3 regions of the Paenibacillus sp. 1182 genome follow, and region 1 is predicted to be linked to each of the others. Evidence: riboswitches for the same ligand, from Rfam matches in the RefSeq annotation. Region 1 holds a riboswitch; each other region holds the start of a gene.

Evidence for each region. Region 1 has a riboswitch for glycine ahead of gcvT (glycine cleavage system aminomethyltransferase GcvT). Riboswitches for the same ligand answer to the same signal wherever they lie in the genome.
Region 2: it holds a riboswitch for glycine, as region 1 does, so the genes downstream of both, JOD82_RS27435 (alanine/glycine:cation symporter family protein) here and gcvT (glycine cleavage system aminomethyltransferase GcvT) in region 1, are expected to answer to the same signal.
Region 3: it holds a riboswitch for glycine, as region 1 does, so the genes downstream of both, sdaAB (L-serine ammonia-lyase, iron-sulfur-dependent subunit beta) here and gcvT (glycine cleavage system aminomethyltransferase GcvT) in region 1, are expected to answer to the same signal.

The regions. Positions count from the first base shown of each region.
Region 1 is NZ_JAFICR010000009.1:90,507-96,097, forward strand. Features, by position in the region: gene gcvPB (aminomethyl-transferring glycine dehydrogenase subunit GcvPB) at 1-375, opposite strand, end outside; gene gcvPA (aminomethyl-transferring glycine dehydrogenase subunit GcvPA) at 372-1,727, opposite strand; gene gcvT (glycine cleavage system aminomethyltransferase GcvT) at 1,853-2,953, opposite strand; glycine riboswitch at 3,130-3,229, opposite strand; gene gcvH (glycine cleavage system protein GcvH) at 3,622-4,014, shown strand; gene JOD82_RS18460 (PTS mannitol transporter subunit IIBC) at 4,441-5,591, shown strand, end outside.
Region 2 is NZ_JAFICR010000021.1:3,097-8,687, forward strand. Features, by position in the region: gene licT (BglG family transcription antiterminator LicT) at 1-99, opposite strand, end outside; gene JOD82_RS27425 (LacI family DNA-binding transcriptional regulator) at 333-1,304, opposite strand; gene JOD82_RS27430 (glycoside hydrolase family 1 protein) at 1,518-2,975, shown strand; glycine riboswitch at 3,141-3,217, shown strand; glycine riboswitch at 3,236-3,330, shown strand; gene JOD82_RS27435 (alanine/glycine:cation symporter family protein) at 3,490-4,908, shown strand; gene JOD82_RS27440 (iron-containing alcohol dehydrogenase) at 4,966-5,591, opposite strand, start outside.
Region 3 is NZ_JAFICR010000005.1:14,983-20,573, reverse strand. Features, by position in the region: gene JOD82_RS11545 (ABC transporter ATP-binding protein) at 1-495, opposite strand, end outside; gene JOD82_RS11540 (ABC transporter ATP-binding protein) at 473-1,504, opposite strand; gene JOD82_RS11535 (DUF6359 domain-containing protein) at 1,833-3,437, opposite strand; glycine riboswitch at 3,653-3,768, shown strand; gene sdaAB (L-serine ammonia-lyase, iron-sulfur-dependent subunit beta) at 3,980-4,669, shown strand; gene sdaAA (L-serine ammonia-lyase, iron-sulfur-dependent, subunit alpha) at 4,659-5,558, shown strand.

The sequences.
Region 1 (5,591 bases):
GGCACCCTGGATGCTCTCCTCGGGCTGATATGGATGGATTTTGGCGAAGCCTGTATATCGGGCGACATCCTCATTCACCTTCGGATTGTATTTCATCGTACAGGAGCCGAGCGGATAAAATCCATTGTCCACGCCAAAATTGCGCCGGGACAAGGCGGTATAATGCCGAATAACGTCTACTTCGGATACCTCGGGTAATGCTGCAGGTTCGCTGCGCAGCGTATAGTCTGGCAAAAGCTCTGCCACCGGGCGACGGGGAACGTCGCACTCGGGAAGGGAATAGGCGATGCGACCCGGACGGCTCAATTCAAAAATGAGCGCTTGATCGTGTTCCTTTAACAGCTCTTGTTTCTGATCCTGTCCGGTATGTGTCATAGCAATCCCCCCAAGGTGTGCACAAATTGGTCAATCTCTTCTTTGGTTCTTTGCTCCGTCACGGCAATCAACATGTGACCAGCAAGTTCCTCATAGTCCCGGCCCAAATCGTAGCCAGCGATAAATCCAGCAGCTAGCAGCTCGGCCTGGAGTCTGCTCATATCTGTACCCTCAGGCAGTCTCAGGGCAAACTCGTTAAAGGTCGGTGCGTTAAACGAGGCAGTTACGCCCTTCAAGCTCAGCAATTGCTCTAAAGCATACCGGCTTTTATGCAAATTTAGCTCGGCTACTTCCTTGATCCCCTGTCTACCCATAACAGACAAGTATACAGATGCAGATAAAGCTAGCAACGCTTGATTGGAACAAATGTTAGAGGTGGCCTTTTCGCGGCGGATATGCTGTTCGCGCGCTTGCAAGGTCAGCACGAAGCCGCGTTTACCATTGCGATCAGTGGTCTGACCCACAATACGGCCGGGGATACGGCGCATATGTGCCTGAGAAACGGCAAAGTATCCACAGGTCGGACCGCCGAGAGAAGAGGAGATGCCAAGTGGCTGCGCGTCTCCTACCACAATATCCGCGCCCTGTTTGCCGGGTGTCTCCAGCAAGCCAAGTGCCAGTGGGTTGGCACTGACGACCAAAAGACCTTTGTGTGCATGGATGAGGTCAGCCATCGGCTGTAGATTTTCCACGGCTCCGAAAAAGTTGGGGCTTTGGACCAAAACAGCCGCGGTCTGTTCCGATACGGCCGCCGCTAACGCATCAGCATCCGTTACACCGTCCGAACAGCCGATCTCCACGATGTCCAAATTCAATCCGCGTGCATAGGTTGCCAATACCTGACGTGCCTCTGGATGGACGGACCTCGATACGATAAGCTGTTTACGGCGGGTAGCTGCGGCGGACAGTGAGCCCGCTTCCGCCAGTGCAGTCGCTCCGTCGTACATGCTGGCATTAGCTACAGCCATGCCCGTCAATTCGCAAATATACGACTGAAATTCGAAAATGGCTTGTAGCTCGCCTTGGCTTACTTCCGGCTGATAGGGGGTGTAGGCTGTATAGAATTCCGAGCGTGAAGTGATGTGCTGGATGACCGACGGAATATGATGATCATAAATTCCTGCGCCAAGAAAGCTGGCATGTGTGTCTGTATTGGCGTTGTGTCCAGCCAGCTCGGCCAAGTGGCGGGTTAAGGCTTTCTCATCGAGTCGAGAAGAAAGAGGGAGTTCCCCTTGATATCGAATGGCCTCTGGAATGTCACTGAATAAATCATCAATGGATGATACACCCACCACACGCAGCATTTCGGTTTGATCTTGTTCAGTCATAGGGAGATAACGATGCTGCTTCATAGGTTCTGGCTCCTTTCGAAAAGCAAAATTTTAAATCGTAATTAGCTAATAAAAAAGTGTGAGCTGAAAAACCCGGAAGTTCATATCTGACATGTTTGCTTTATTGGAATGAAGAGAGTTTAAGATTAGCGCGGGCGTTTATAAAAGGGTGCTGCCACTACCTCGGCACGCAGGCGTTTGCCACGAATCTCAACCTCCAGCGGTGTGGAGAGGGCACTAAAACGACTGTCCACCAAGGCGAGGCCCAGATTACGCTTCAAGGTGGGCGACTGAGTCCCCGTTGTGACCTCACCGATGCGTTGTCCTTCTGCGAATACCGGATAATGGGCGCGTGGGATGCCGCGATCAATCATTTCCAGCCCGATCAATTTACGAGGAATCCCTTGATCTTTCTGACGTTGCAGTGCTTCTCTACCGATAAAATCTCCTTTATTCAGCTTGACGAAGTACCCTAGACCGGCTTCAAGTGGTGAAATCGTGGCAGATAGCTCCTGTCCGTACAGCGGCAACCGAGCCTCAAAGCGTAGTGTATCCCGAGCACCAAGTCCAGCGGGAATCAGCCCATACGACTCACCGGAACGAAGCAAACCCTCCCATACGGCGGGTGCTTCCGCAGCAGGTACATAAAATTCAAAACCGTCTTCGCCCGTATATCCGGTTCGTGAGACGAGTGCTTTTGCTCCGAACAATGGCACGTTCTCATGAAAGTGGAAAGATGCCAGATTCGTAATATCCGTATCTGCCACGGCTGCGGCAATACGTGCTGCTTCCGGTCCCTGCAATGCCAGCAATGCTATTGAATCAGACACATTCTCCATGTGAACGGATGCAGGCACATGACGAAGTAACCAATCCCAATCCTTATCAATGTTGGAGGCGTTCACAACGAGCATGTAGCGCTCCGGTCCTTTGCAGTAAATAAGCAGGTCGTCTACTACACCTCCATCGGGGTAACACAGGAGTGAATATTGTGCCTGACCTGGTTCCAACTGGCTGACATCATTCGTGGTCACCCTTTGTAGAAAAGCTTCGGCCTCTTTGCCTTCAACCAAAAACTCACCCATATGCGATACATCGAATAAACCCGCACGTTGCCGGACGGCCTCATGCTCCTTTTGGATACCGCTAAACTGAACGGGGAGCTCCCAGCCGCCAAAGTCAATACAACGAACCCCAGACTGCGTCCCGTAGGACGAATATAGCGGTGTTTTTCGCAAATTAGTCATGTTTCCACTCCTATCCGGTGTGATCGGCAAAACAAAAAAGACAGGCCGAAAAAAACGTATAGACAGCAGTCTATACTCTTTTTTCAGCTCTGTCCTTGATACCAGAAAGTTACCCCGGTATGTACCGGGTTTCCTCTTGGGTGATCCGCTCCAATAGCGAATGCTCTCCAGAGATGCGTCCGGCAGAGGTCCTTTTGCCTGAGAGATTCACCTGCAATGCAGGCTTACTCCTTCGGCGCTACCTTCGGGATCAGCAGTATATTACCTGGCTTTGCAGATAACAACTTGATCCGATTCGCGTGCACAACTGTCTCACAAGCGGCAACAGCTATGCGAATCTTTTTGGCAGTCTCTCCCTCTGCGTTCATCCGCGTTTGCAGTTGTCGGGTGTTTCCCAAAGTATTTGCTATAACCCATTAATACGCAAATTCATTCAAAATGTCAATAAAAATGTCATCAAAAACAATAGAAAAAACATTTAATATATAAATAAGGATATGTAAGCGTTTGTTATAAATTATTATATTTTTATATAGAGCGCTATAGGAGGTGATATGAAGTATTTTTGTTAGTATTATTGACATGAGTGTTCGTATTGTCATAATCTTAACCTGTCTAATACAGGTGAGCAAATGCGATTTTATTCATATGGAAGTGAGGGGAACAGAATGGGTGAAGTGAAGCAGCAACTTTGGTATACAGACGAACATGAGTGGGTTCAGCGGACAGAGAATGGAACGGTGCGGATTGGTATTACAGACTTTGCACAGCACCAACTGGGTGATATTGTTTTTGTAGAATTACCTGAGGCGGGAGTAACGATTGAGCAGGGAGCGGAGATCGGTACGATTGAATCGGTGAAGACGGTATCCGACCTTTTTGCTCCGGTGACGGGAACCATATTAAAAGTGAATGAAGCGCTGGAAGGTACACCTGAGCTAGTGAATGAATCTCCATATGACAAAGGTTGGATGGTAGAAGTAGAGATGGATAAAGATGTGGAGGAATCATTGGGCAAACTACTGTCGGCGGATCAGTATGAGCAGTTGATTTCGGAGTAATAAATAGAGCAATGCAGCATGAAATAATAGCGTGTTATTCGGAATTTTATATTGATTTTTAATTGAATAAGAGCATCGTTAGTTTGCTCGATTTTTGTATAAAATAGTCGCTATGATTTGACGTAGCGGCTATTTTTTTGTCTTTTTTTGAAAACGTAATTACGTGTGTTGTTCTGATATAGTGGGTTGTCCCCATATAGGAATCATACATAATCCAGCGCGGTTTTTCGACTAATTTCTATAGCTACAGGTCATATTAAGAAGAATTATGCAGGTATAATATCTTCCTGGATAATTTAAATTTAAATGTTGTCATCAACGTTCATGACGAAAGTACGTTTTCATTTCGTTGATGAAGATAGCGCTGTCATTTAGTATGAATTTTAAGAAAAGGTAGTGATGCTTACCTACAAGGAGGATTTGAATATGAGTACATTGGACGCAAAGCCAAGTTCAAAAGGAGGCACTCGTGTCGCCGTACAGCGTTTTGGCCGTTTTCTTAGCGGTATGGTTATGCCCAATATGGGAGCCTTTATTGCGTGGGGGTTGATTACGGCACTCTTTATTCCGACCGGATGGTTCCCGAACGAAGGTTTTGCACAGTTGGTTGATCCGATGAAAAATTATTTGTTGCCGCTGCTGATTGGTTATACAGGGGGCACGATGATTCACGGACAGCGTGGAGGTGTGATCGGTGCCATCATGACGATGGGTGTCATAGTAGGAGCCGATATCCCGATGTTCCTGGGCGCGATGGTAGCTGGTCCGCTGGCTGCGTGGATATTGAAGAAGTTCGACAAGGCCATTGAAGGCAAAGTCAGATCAGGCTTTGAAATGCTGGTCAATAATTTTTCGGCCGGGATTATCGGTGCCATTCTAGCACTGCTTGCCCATGTGGCGATCGGCCCGGTTGTACAAATGATCAGTCAAGTGTTGTCGGCAGGGGTACAGTTCCTCGTGAACGCGGGGCTATTGCCGCTTGTCAACCTCATTATTGAGCCCGGAAAAGTATTATTTTTAAACAACGCGCTGAATCACGGAGTATTGAGTCCGATTGCGTTGGAGGAAGCTGCAAGAACAGGCAAATCCGTACTGTTCATGCTGGAATCCAACCCTGGGCCGGGGCTTGGTATTTTGCTGGCCTACTGTCTGTTCGGTAAAGGCTCTGCGAAGTCGTCAGCTCCTGGCGCAGTCATCATTCATTTTTTCGGCGGGATTCATGAAATTTATTTCCCTTATATTTTGATGAAGCCGATTCTGATTCTTGCAGCTATAGCTGGCGGTGTTGTGGGAACCTTCTGTTTCATGTTGACAGGTGCCGGACTGGTTGCTGCTCCTTCACCGGGTAGTATCATCGCCTATTTTCTAATGACGCCAAAAGGTGGATATTTGCCAATGCTGAGCGGGGTGATCGCTGCTGCGGTCGTATCCTTTGCTGTTGCAGCAGTGTTACTCAAGACAGGTAAGCAACAAGAAGAGGGGCTGGAGGAAGCTGCATCTCGCCTGAAAGATATGAAAAGTCAAAGCAAGAGTGCCAGTGCTAACGCCACTGTAATGGAAGATAACCACGAATCTGA
Region 2 (5,591 bases), on a different contig from region 1:
CTTTTTGAAGGAAATACCTCTTCCCATCACGATGACCTCTTTGCCTTTATCGTTTTTAGTCAATAGGACGTTGTTATTGAGCACCTTCTCAATAATCATTGAAGTTCCCCCTCCCATCCTTTACCAATAAAAAATGCCTAAGCACAATTCAATACTATTGTTAGCAATAGTACTCAATTGAACTCAGGCATTGCCCGCATCACCGGTCACAATCCTTCGATATAGTGCTATTGTAGCACAAAAAAAAGCGATTTCAACATTTTTTATTCTGTTTCGACAAAAAACATTTTATATCAAGACCCTTTTGCCTAATTTGCAAGTAAAGCGTTACCTTATGTGGTCGTACGTTCAATGAGGCTGTACTCTAGCGAATGAAGCTCCATTTGGCGTCCAATCAGCTGGGGGGAAAGCATGAAAAAAGCATTTTGTGCTTGAGCCATGATGGGATTTTGAATGGTTGTAATCCCCAACGTATGCGACAGCTCCGTGTTATCAAACCCAACAATCGCCAGATCTCCCGGTACGTTCAGCCGTTGTCTGCGTGCTTCGCAGAGAATGCCCACAGCTACATAATCGTTAGCACATAAAATAGCCTCTGGGAATTCCCCCCGATGCTGTAACAAATCCCGTACGACCTGTTCGCCATCACGGATATTATAAATTGAAGAGTGATTCCAGTGTTGCAACACTGACAGATTGTGCTCACTCATGATCTGTTCATAGGCTCGTTGTCTGCTATGGGTATTGATGCTGCTCGGACGACCAAAAGCATTGGCTATACGGGTATAGCCTTTTTGTATCAAATGCTTTAATGCTAGCATGTAACCTTCATATTGATCCATTGCGACGGAGCGAATATCGGTATGCTCCATTCGTTGCCAGGCCACGATCGGGCCATATTTACAATAGGTACTCAAAAAATCAGTGTCATTCACGCAGGAAATGATGACCAGCGCGTCGACTCTTTTTCTTTTTAAATCTTCAAAAGCTTGAAGCTCTTTCTTTTTGTCTTCTCCCGAAGTATAAATAATGGTCTGGAATTCATATTGTCCGGCGATTTCTACAAAGCTGTCCAGAAAAGCAAGAACAATTTCATTAATCGTTGAAGTGATGATACCAATCTGAAGCGTCTGACCCTTGGATAGGGAAATGGCATTCCGATTAGGAACATAATCTAATTCCTGCATGATTTTCAAAATCTTAGCTCTTGTTTCATGACTGACATGGGGGGACTGATTTAATACTCTGGATACCGTAGCCTTGGAAAAGCCCGCCAGTTTTGCAATTTGATCAAGATTCGACATGGTGCTTCTCCTCACATAAGAAAAAAATACTTGACATGAAACGCGTTACAACAATTAGGATGCTTATGAGGGCATTACATCTATTTTAAAGCATCTGTCAATGCATTTCAAAGGAGAACGGTTACCGTTAGGTATGGATTCACATTTGCAGCATTTGATGGGATTACTTAGGCCAAAGTAAAAATCTTATATACGGAAAGAGGTCTTTATACCATGACGAAGATGCTAAAAGGATTTCCGAAAAACTTCTTGTGGGGCGGGGCAACTGCAGCCAACCAATTGGAAGGTGCTTTTGACGTAGATGGAAAAGGCTTGTCCAGCGCAGACATGATTGCTTATGTACCCAAAGCGGAACGTAAGAACGATCACGCTATAGAGATTTCGTCCGAGCGACTCGAAGACATTTTGGCAGGCAAAGTCAATGCCCGTTTCCCAAAACGTGAAGGTGTGGACTTTTACCACCACTACAAAGAAGATATTGCATTGTTCGCTGAAATGGGCTTTAAAGTATTTCGTATGTCCATCCACTGGTCGCGGATTTTCCCGAATGGCTATGATCACGAGCCGAATGAAGCAGGATTGCAATTCTACGACAATGTATTTGATGAGCTGCGCAAATATAATATTGAGCCCTTGGTAACATTGTCACATTATGAAACACCGCTAGGTCTGACTCAGAAGTATAATGGCTGGCTGGGTCGTGAAGTCATACAGCATTACGTCAATTATGCCGAAACGGTGTTTACACGCTATAAGGATAAAGTAAAATACTGGCTGACCTTTAATGAAATCAATGTAATGACCATGAGTCCGTTCACCGGTGGCGGTGTGGTTATTGACCGTGTAGAAAACAAACAGCAAGCGATATATCAAGCATTGCATCATCAATTTGTAGCTAGTGCACTGGCAACCAAACGGGGACATGAGATCATCCCGGGTGCTCAGATCGGCTGTATGTTGGCACGTATAGAAAGCTATCCACATACGTGTAACCCAGCGGATATACTGAAAGCCCAGCATGAAAATCAGATGAACCTATTCTTTACGGATGTGCATGCCCGTGGGGAATATTCCAACTATATGAATCGTTATTTTGAAGAAAATAATATTGTGATCCAGACAGAACCCGGCGATGACGAAATTTTGAAAAATAATACGGTTGATTTTATCTCATTTAGCTACTACATGACCTTGACCGTATCGGCAGGTCCAGAAGGCGAGAAAGCAGCAGGAAACCTGATTGGCGGCGTGAAAAATCCGTATCTGCAGTCCTCCGACTGGGGATGGCAGATCGATCCGATCGGCCTGCGTGTTACACTGAATACGTTTTATGATCGCTATCAAAAGCCTCTGTTCATCGTGGAAAATGGCTTGGGTGCATATGATAAGGTGGAAGAGGACGGCTCTGTGCATGACACGTATCGCATTGATTACTTGCGTCAGCATATTGTCCAAATGAAGGAAGCGATTGCCGACGGTGTTGATCTGATTGGTTACACCAACTGGGGCCCTATCGACCTTGTGAGCATGTCTACTTCCGAAATGTCCAAGCGCTACGGATTTATTTACGTTGATCTGGATGATGACGGTAACGGAACGCTCAAACGCTCCAAAAAAGACTCTTTTAACTGGTATAAAAATGTGATAGCAACCAATGGTGAAGAATTGTAATTTCATATCGTCTCGGGCGGGTATAGCAGAGGACATCCTAAGGATGCAATCTGCTGTACCCGCTTTTTTGATAGACATAATAATATTTCAGAGGGCTTCACAAACTTTTCACTTGTAATAAGCTGAAAGTTTTCTGTATAATGAATAAAAATTTCATATGTCTGGTTGATGTTTGCGGGAGATGGAACGAAAGTTCCGACCGAAGGGGCAAAACTCTCAGGTGCTTAGGCTGTTTACAGCCACAAGCGGGGACCGTAAACGGACAGAACTCTGGAGAGACCCTTAATTGGGCGCCGAAGGTGCACCGCAGAGAACATCTGCTTAAACTCTCAGGCAAAAGGACAGAGACGCGAATAACCTGTGACAGGGAATGCCCTAGGCTTTTTTATGAGCTATTAGAGGCAGAAACCTGCACAAGATGGTTGTATTTTTTCGTGCCTTTAACCTCTCCAGGAGTCGAATCAGCTGATTTGACTCTTTTTTGTTTTCTAATATGCTGGAGGAGCGGGTTGAAATGAATTTGGTACATGTGTTAGAAGCGATTAGCAGTTGGATATGGGGGGCGCCTCTCATCATTCTTGTCATGGGAACGGGGTTGTGGCTGACCATACGTCTGAAAATGTTGCAGGTATTCCGCCTGCCCCTGGCGATCAAGCTGATCGGTAAGGCCCCGAATGAAGGCAGCGGGGATGTAAGTAGTTTTGCGGCTTTGAGTACGGCGCTAGCGGCTACAGTTGGCACAGGAAGTATTGTCGGCGTAGCGACAGCCATTAAGCTGGGCGGGCCGGGTGCCTTGTTCTGGATGGTCGTTGCAGCCTTTTTTGGGATGGCGACGAAATATGCGGAAGGTGTACTTGCAGTAAAATACCGGGTGAAGGATCGGAATGGACAATTTTCCGGCGGCCCGATGTATTATATTGAGAAAGGTCTAGGACGTCGTTTTAAACCGCTGGCGATGCTGTTTGCTTTTTCGGGCATGCTGGTGGCGTTGTTCGGGATTGGAACGTTTCCGCAGGTCAAAGCGATTGTATCTTCGACGGAAAACAGTTTTGGCGTTCCGCCCATTGTAACGGCACTGATTATAGCTATCCTTACTGGACTGGTTACTATTGGAGGACTCAAAAGCATTGCCAAGGTATCGACGAAGGTCGTTCCTTTTAAAACAGGCTTGTACGTACTGATCTGTCTCATCGTACTGATTCGGTTTGCTGACCAGCTTCCTGCCGCAATTGCGCTGGTGCTCCATTCGGCATTTTCAACTACATCTGCAACGGGCGGATTTGCCGGAGCTACGATTATGCTGGCGATGCGAAGTGGGGTAGCCAGAGGTATTTTTGCCAATGAGGCCGGATTGGGGAGCGCACCGATTGCAGCCGCAGCTGCCAAAACCAAATGGCCTGCGGAGCAAGGGTTGATTTCCATGACAGGCGTGTTTATTGATACGATGGTTATTTGTGTGATGACCGGGTTGACGCTACTGGTTAGCGGTGTGTGGAGCGGGCCTACCGATGCGGGTCTGATGACTCAGCAAGCATTTTCCAGCGCATTCCCGCTGGGGGCAGAACTGCTCACAATTATTCTGATTATGTTCGCGTTCACCACCATGCTCGGCTGGAACTATTACGGGGAACGCTGTGTTGAATATTTGCTTGGGGTCAAGTGGATTAAGCCATACCGTTATCTGTTCATTCTACTCGTTGGCGGGGGCGCGTTCATTAAACTGGATGCGATTTGGCTGCTGGCAGATATCTTTAACGCAATGATGGCTTTCCCGAACCTGATTGCACTGCTCGGCTTATCAGGCATTGTCGTTGCAGAAACCCGAACCTATATGGATTCTCTGAATTCTAGTAAGAAAAAGGGCATTCTTGCAGGTGCCAGTGTAGGGGCAGCTATTCAAGTAGAAGAAAAGGGACAAACGGTTAATTCATAAATTTCAAAAGGGAGTGCTCTCAGCCATCACAGGCTTGAGGACACTCCCTTTTGAATGTTATAACGATGCACGCAAAATAGCTAAAATATCTTCTTGATTCAGCTTTTTATAATTACCGAAGCCTCCATATTCCATTTCACGGGCTGCAATGGTTGCGATTTTTTCCAATTGCTCATCATTAATATTGTAATCGGCCAGGGTGGAAGGGGCACCGAGACTTGTCCAGAATGCACTAAGACGGTCAATACCCTCCAAAGCGATTTCTCTATCTGTTTTATCTACGGTGTCTAAGTCAAACATGCTGAGCATCAGCCGTTTCATGCGTGCAGCATCCTGATCCACCGTATGTCTCATCCAGTTGGGGAATAGGATCGCCAGACCGCCAGCATGAGGAATATCATATACAGCAGATAATGCATGTTCAATCGTATGCGAAGCCCAGTCCCCGAAGTAGCCCATTTGCAGTGTTCCGTTAAGAGCAATCGTTCCGGCATATAAAATCGTTTCGCGATGCTCGTAGTTGTGCAAATCCTCCAACAGCTTAGGTGCAGTTTCGATTACGGTTTGCAGCACGGAAAAGCACATACGATCTTGCAACGGTGTATTTTTAACATTGTGAAAATACTGTTCAAATACATGGCTCATCATATCCACCATGCCATATACCGTCTGATCACGTGGCA
Region 3 (5,591 bases), on a different contig from region 1:
CGCGATCCCGATCCGCTGTCGTTGCCCCCCGGAAAATTCATGCGGATATTTATAGGCTGCATCGGCGTTCAAGCCGACCTTTTCCAGCAACGTCTGTACTTTTCTCCGTTCTTCCTCACTACTCAGCCTTTCAAAATTTCGCAGCGGTTCAGCAATGACATCCAATACGCGCTTACGCGGGTTAAGCGAAGAGTATGGGTCCTGAAAAATCATCTGAATATCTCTACGCAATGGATGACGATTGTTACTACTTAGAGCTGCAAGGTCCTTTCCTTTAAACAAAATCCGTCCGCTCGTCAGCTTATTTAGACCGATGATCGTCCTGCCTGTCGTCGTTTTCCCACAGCCAGACTCCCCCACCAGCCCGTAGGTCTGGCCTGCCTCAATGCTGATCGACACGCCATCCACTGCTTTCACCTGATCGATAACACGCTGGAAGAAACCACCGCGCACCGGATAGTGCACCCTCAAATCATTTAACTCCAGTAGTGCCATGAGCAGCCTCCCCCTTTGCCTCGTCTTCAAAATGAAAATGCTGATAACATGTACAACGGACCCAATGTCCAGGGGAAATTTCATTTAATTGGGGATGGTCTTCATGCACCCTCTGCTGAATCCAGGGAATACGTGGAGCAAAGCGGCAGCTATTGCGGGGGATATCTTGTAATGAGGGAACAATGCCGCCGATGACATGCAGTGATTCCCCCTTGGTATGCGATCCCGGCATGGAAGCAAGCAAAGAACGCGTATACGGATGCTGTGGTTGCCTGAATAATTCAAAAACATCAGCGCTCTCCACGATTTCTCCGGCATACATGACCACCACGCGGTCGGCTACTTCTGCCACAACACCAAGATCGTGCGTAATCAGGATAATACCGCTCCCAGTCTCCTGTTGAAGCTGTTTGAGCAAGTCGAGAATTTGCGATTGGATCGTTACATCGAGCGCAGTCGTCGGCTCATCTGCAATAATAAGAGAAGGTCGGCAAGCTATGGCAATCGCGATCATCACACGCTGCCGCATCCCTCCTGACAGTTCATGCGGATACTGATCATACACACGCACTGGATTCGGTATATCTACACTTTCCAGCAGCTCCAGCACACGTTCCCTTTTTTGCTTCGTAGATAGTGACGTATGATAATCGAGATTTTCCTCAATCTGCTTGCCAATGCTCATCAACGGGTTGAGTGCTGTCAACGGGTCCTGAAAGATCATGCCAATTCCCGCTCCGCGGATTTTATTCATTTGCCCTGAGGAAAGACGGTTCAAGTCCGTTCCTTTAAAAAAGACCTCCCCCTCTACACGCGTGCGTTCCATGTCATGCAGTTGCGGGATCGAAAGCGCTAACGCGCTTTTGCCACAGCCGGATTCTCCGACTACAGCCAGCACTTCATTGGGGTTGACCGTCAGATCCAGATGGTCGACTGCGGGGTGATATTGATCCTGGATGCGAAAAGATACGGATAATCCTTTAATTTCCAACACAGGTTCGGTATTCAATGCGCGCTTCCTCCATTCTCCATGGTCTTGTCCCGCTTATTCTCACCATGTTTGATGTTTAAAACCTCTCATGAACATTACATACCGTTTTTGTCGGAATAATTTGAATACATCCTATCACCAGTATATGGATATATCAATTAAGATTATGCTATCAACATCATTTAAAAAATCAATGATCCAGCAATAGTGCGGCCTTTCTGGCACAAAATGTAATGAAATAACCAACCACAGGTTAATTTTCATCACAAAAAAAGTCGCCTGATCCCTCAGCAGGGATCAAACGACTAACTAACCCAAGCTCACATTGAGCTCCTGACAATATAATTTACGAAGCCGCTCCATAGGAGCCAGACTTGAATGTTCTAGGATCGTACCATTTGTAGCCTGCTGCCGGAGCAGACCAAGGCTCAGGCTGTGGTTCCGTGGACGCCGCAGGCTCTTCGAATGGCAGAAGCTTCGTTGGTTGATCCAGAGTCAAACCTGCCACATCGGACAATTTCGTGTAGTCCTGCTTCCATGCAAGCCATTGAACCGTTTGCACCAGGAAGGTTGAATCATCCACTTCTTTGAAGCCATCATATGTCTTCTTCGACTGTCCGTTTTCCTCACGCACATATTTCGGTGTAGCATCTTCTACAGGGGAAGAATCACCGATGAATGCTGCCTTGCCTTGGCCTACCTTGGAGATAGCGGCATAAGGTCCTTCCGCACGGCCCCCGCCGTTATAAACCCCCTGATCTACCGCATTACCCCATTTTTTCGTGCCTGAAGGGATGTAAGCAATGCCTTTAGCCTTGGTAGGATCAATAATAGCCAGCGTAGATCCTGCATGCATGGCAATCGAGCGCACACCCTTGGTAATACCGAAAGATTGATCTGCGGCTACAATGTCGGTAGCATTCACATCACCGAGCGCATTGTAACGGAAACGAACGCCAAAGTTGGCCGCCAGCCAATCGGAGCTTGTTAATCCTTGCATTGCCGGTGATGCAGCTTCTTCTGCAGTCATGCCTTTGGCCGGATTAGTATAGGCTCCACGACGGTAGCCATTCATAACCTCGGAGGAATCCCAACGGTTTTTGTTACGATCTGCATTATAATGATCGGAGATGAAGAAGACGCTCCCTCCGCTATTCACGTATTGCAGCAGGGCAGCCTGCTCGGATGCCTTAAAGGCAACATTCGCTTCACCAATAATGAACACATCATATTGGCGCAGCTTGTCATAGGTTATAGCCTGCTCTCCATAAGTAAAAGGAATGGGACGATTTAATGGGTCTACCGTAAAGCCTACATTACGCAGTCCATTGGCAAAGTCGGAGAAGGCGCCTTCAATGACCCAATCTGCTGCACCAGCGGTCTGTGCGTGCGTATTATCGAACAGCACCTTTTTGCCTTTTCCATCCGGCAATGTAGTACCGGGTTGACCCGGGTTGCCAGGTTCAGGTTCACCAGGTTCACCTGGTTCCCCCGGCTCGCTTCCGTTCACCAGTTCAACAGCGCTTGGGCTTTTCACTCCACCAAAATTATTGTAGGCGCCGAGTGTACCCGTCACACGGATTTTGCTGCCAATCAGCTCAGGATGGCCTGTTAGCCCAAATTGCCCTCTGTACGCGGATGTCAGCTGTACATCCAATAGATTAGACGTGCTACGTTCATTGGCCTGGTCGGCAATCAGTACGTTAAAATCATTCGCAAACGGAGAAGAAAAGTTAGCCGTTTTCGATCCGGTAGCATGTCCGACGATATAACCTTCTACCGTCACCGTACCTCCACTGCTTTGGCCCTGAAGTGCTTCAGCTACTGTCAATGCTCCCTCTGCCTTGACCTGACCGAACGGAACGAAGATCCCGATCAGCAGTGAAACGATCGCTGCTAGATGCAGCATCCCTTTTAAGCGTGAACCTGTGAACCGCAAGCCTTTTACCATACGTCAATATCCCTCCTATGATTTCCATAAATGTACTTGTCCTCTATCAGATTAGCCGCCAATCTTCTAATTCCTTCCTGATTTCATCCATAATTATGTAAACTTTAATCTTTTTTATTGGAAATGCACCTGTTTATGTAAAAATTAAACCCTGTGATTGACACCGAGCACGTCATACATTACGCTAAGAAAGACATGTAGAACGGTATACGCGAATGAAGATGACGGGAGAGTCTGTCCAGGGGGCTTACACTCTGGCGGCACCGAAGGAGCAAGACGCCAGCACCCGGCTGGCGGATAATCTCTCAGGTCCATGTATCGTCATCTGACGCAACTCTGGAGAGAGCGCAAGCCACCCAAGGGGTAAGGCGGTAAGAACACCGCACGAAACTCTCAGGTAACGAGGACAGAGATAAGGGAAACTTCCTTATCCTGTCCTTTTTTGTGCTCACATTGTGCGTCAGCATTAGGAACCGTCATAACCGCGCAAAGACGCGGAAATACCATATAGTATGGTATTAGAACATACAGGGGGCCACACCATGCGTTTCAAAGATGTATTTTCTATTATCGGCCCGGCCATGACCGGACCTTCCAGTTCACACACCGCAGGCGCGGTGCGACTCGCACGCGTTGCCCGGCACTGGCTCGGGGCGCAGCCTGACCGTGCCCGTATGACACTGTACGGCTCCTTTGCCGATACGTATAAAGGACACGGTACGGATCTGGCGCTCATCGCAGGACTGCTTAATTACGATACGGACGATCACCGGATTCCAGATGCCGAGCAATGGGCCGAGCAAGCCGGGATGACCGTGGAATTCGCCGTCAGTGGACTCCCCGCTCCTCATCCGAACACCGTCCGTTTCGAGTTGTGGAAGGGCGAGGATCAGCGCACACTGCTGGGCTCCTCCATCGGCGGCGGCAGCATCCATGTCCAGCAACTCAACGAATTCCGGGTCAATCTGACCGGGGAGCTGCCTACGCTGGTGCTTCTCCACTCGGATAAGCCCGGTACATTGGGCGCAATAACTTCAGCGCTGGGCGCGGCCCACATTAACATTGCCTATATGCACGTAGATCGCAAAGGCCGGGATGGTGAAGCACTCACCGCCATTGAAACGGACAGTTCTGCTCCAGCTGAACTGATTGCGGAACTGCGTTCTTTACCTCATATGTATGAAATTAAGATGATTAATTTGAAAAAAGGAGCTGAATCCGATGCGGTTTAGCCATCTGCATGAGATCAGCGCTTTATGCGCTGAAGAATCCACCACGATTGGCCGCTTGATGATTCAAGAGCAGGTACAAGAAACGAATACAACGGAGGAAGAAATCTTTCGCCAAATGTCTGATTATTATGAAATCATGAAGGAAGCTGTTCATCGCGGTCAGACACAAGACACCGTATCCCGCAGTGGATTGACGGGCGGCGACGGCAAGCGCCTGGCCGAGTATCTGCGGTCAGGGGAGACCTGCTCCGGTGATGCCTCCGCGCTCGCCATGGCTTATGCCCTCTCCGTGTCGGAGGTTAATGCATCTATGGGTCGCATTGTCGCCACTCCTACCGCAGGCTCATGTGGAGTTATCCCTGGTGTGTTCATCAGTGCGCAGGAACGGTTCGGCTGGGATGATGAGCATATGGTGAACGGCCTATTCGCCGCTGGAGCCATTGGCTACGTGATCGCCAACAACTCCTTCATTTCTGGCGCGGAGGGAGGCTGTCAGGCTGAGATTGGCTCAGCTATCGGGATGGCCGCTGGCGCTATGGTCGAGCTGCGCGGTGGTACGCCTGAACAAGCTGTTCACGCCGTGGGCCTCGCTCTTAAGAACACGCTCGGCCTGATTTGCGACCCCGTCGCCGGACTCGTGGAGATTCCGTGCATCGTGCGCAACGGGCTGGGAGCCGTGACTGCGCTTGCCGCAGCGGACATGGCTTTGGCGGGTGTGCGCAGCGCTATTCCGTCTGACGAAGTCATTGACGTGATGCTTGAAGTCGGCAGCGCGATGCCGTCGAAGCACCGCGAGACCGCCAAAGGCGGCTTGGCTCAGACGCCGACTGGCAAGCGTTTGACCGAATCACTTACACGCAACGCATCAATCAAGAAGAATAAGTCGTAATTTCTAAGCTTTAAACCAATTACTTCTCCTCTA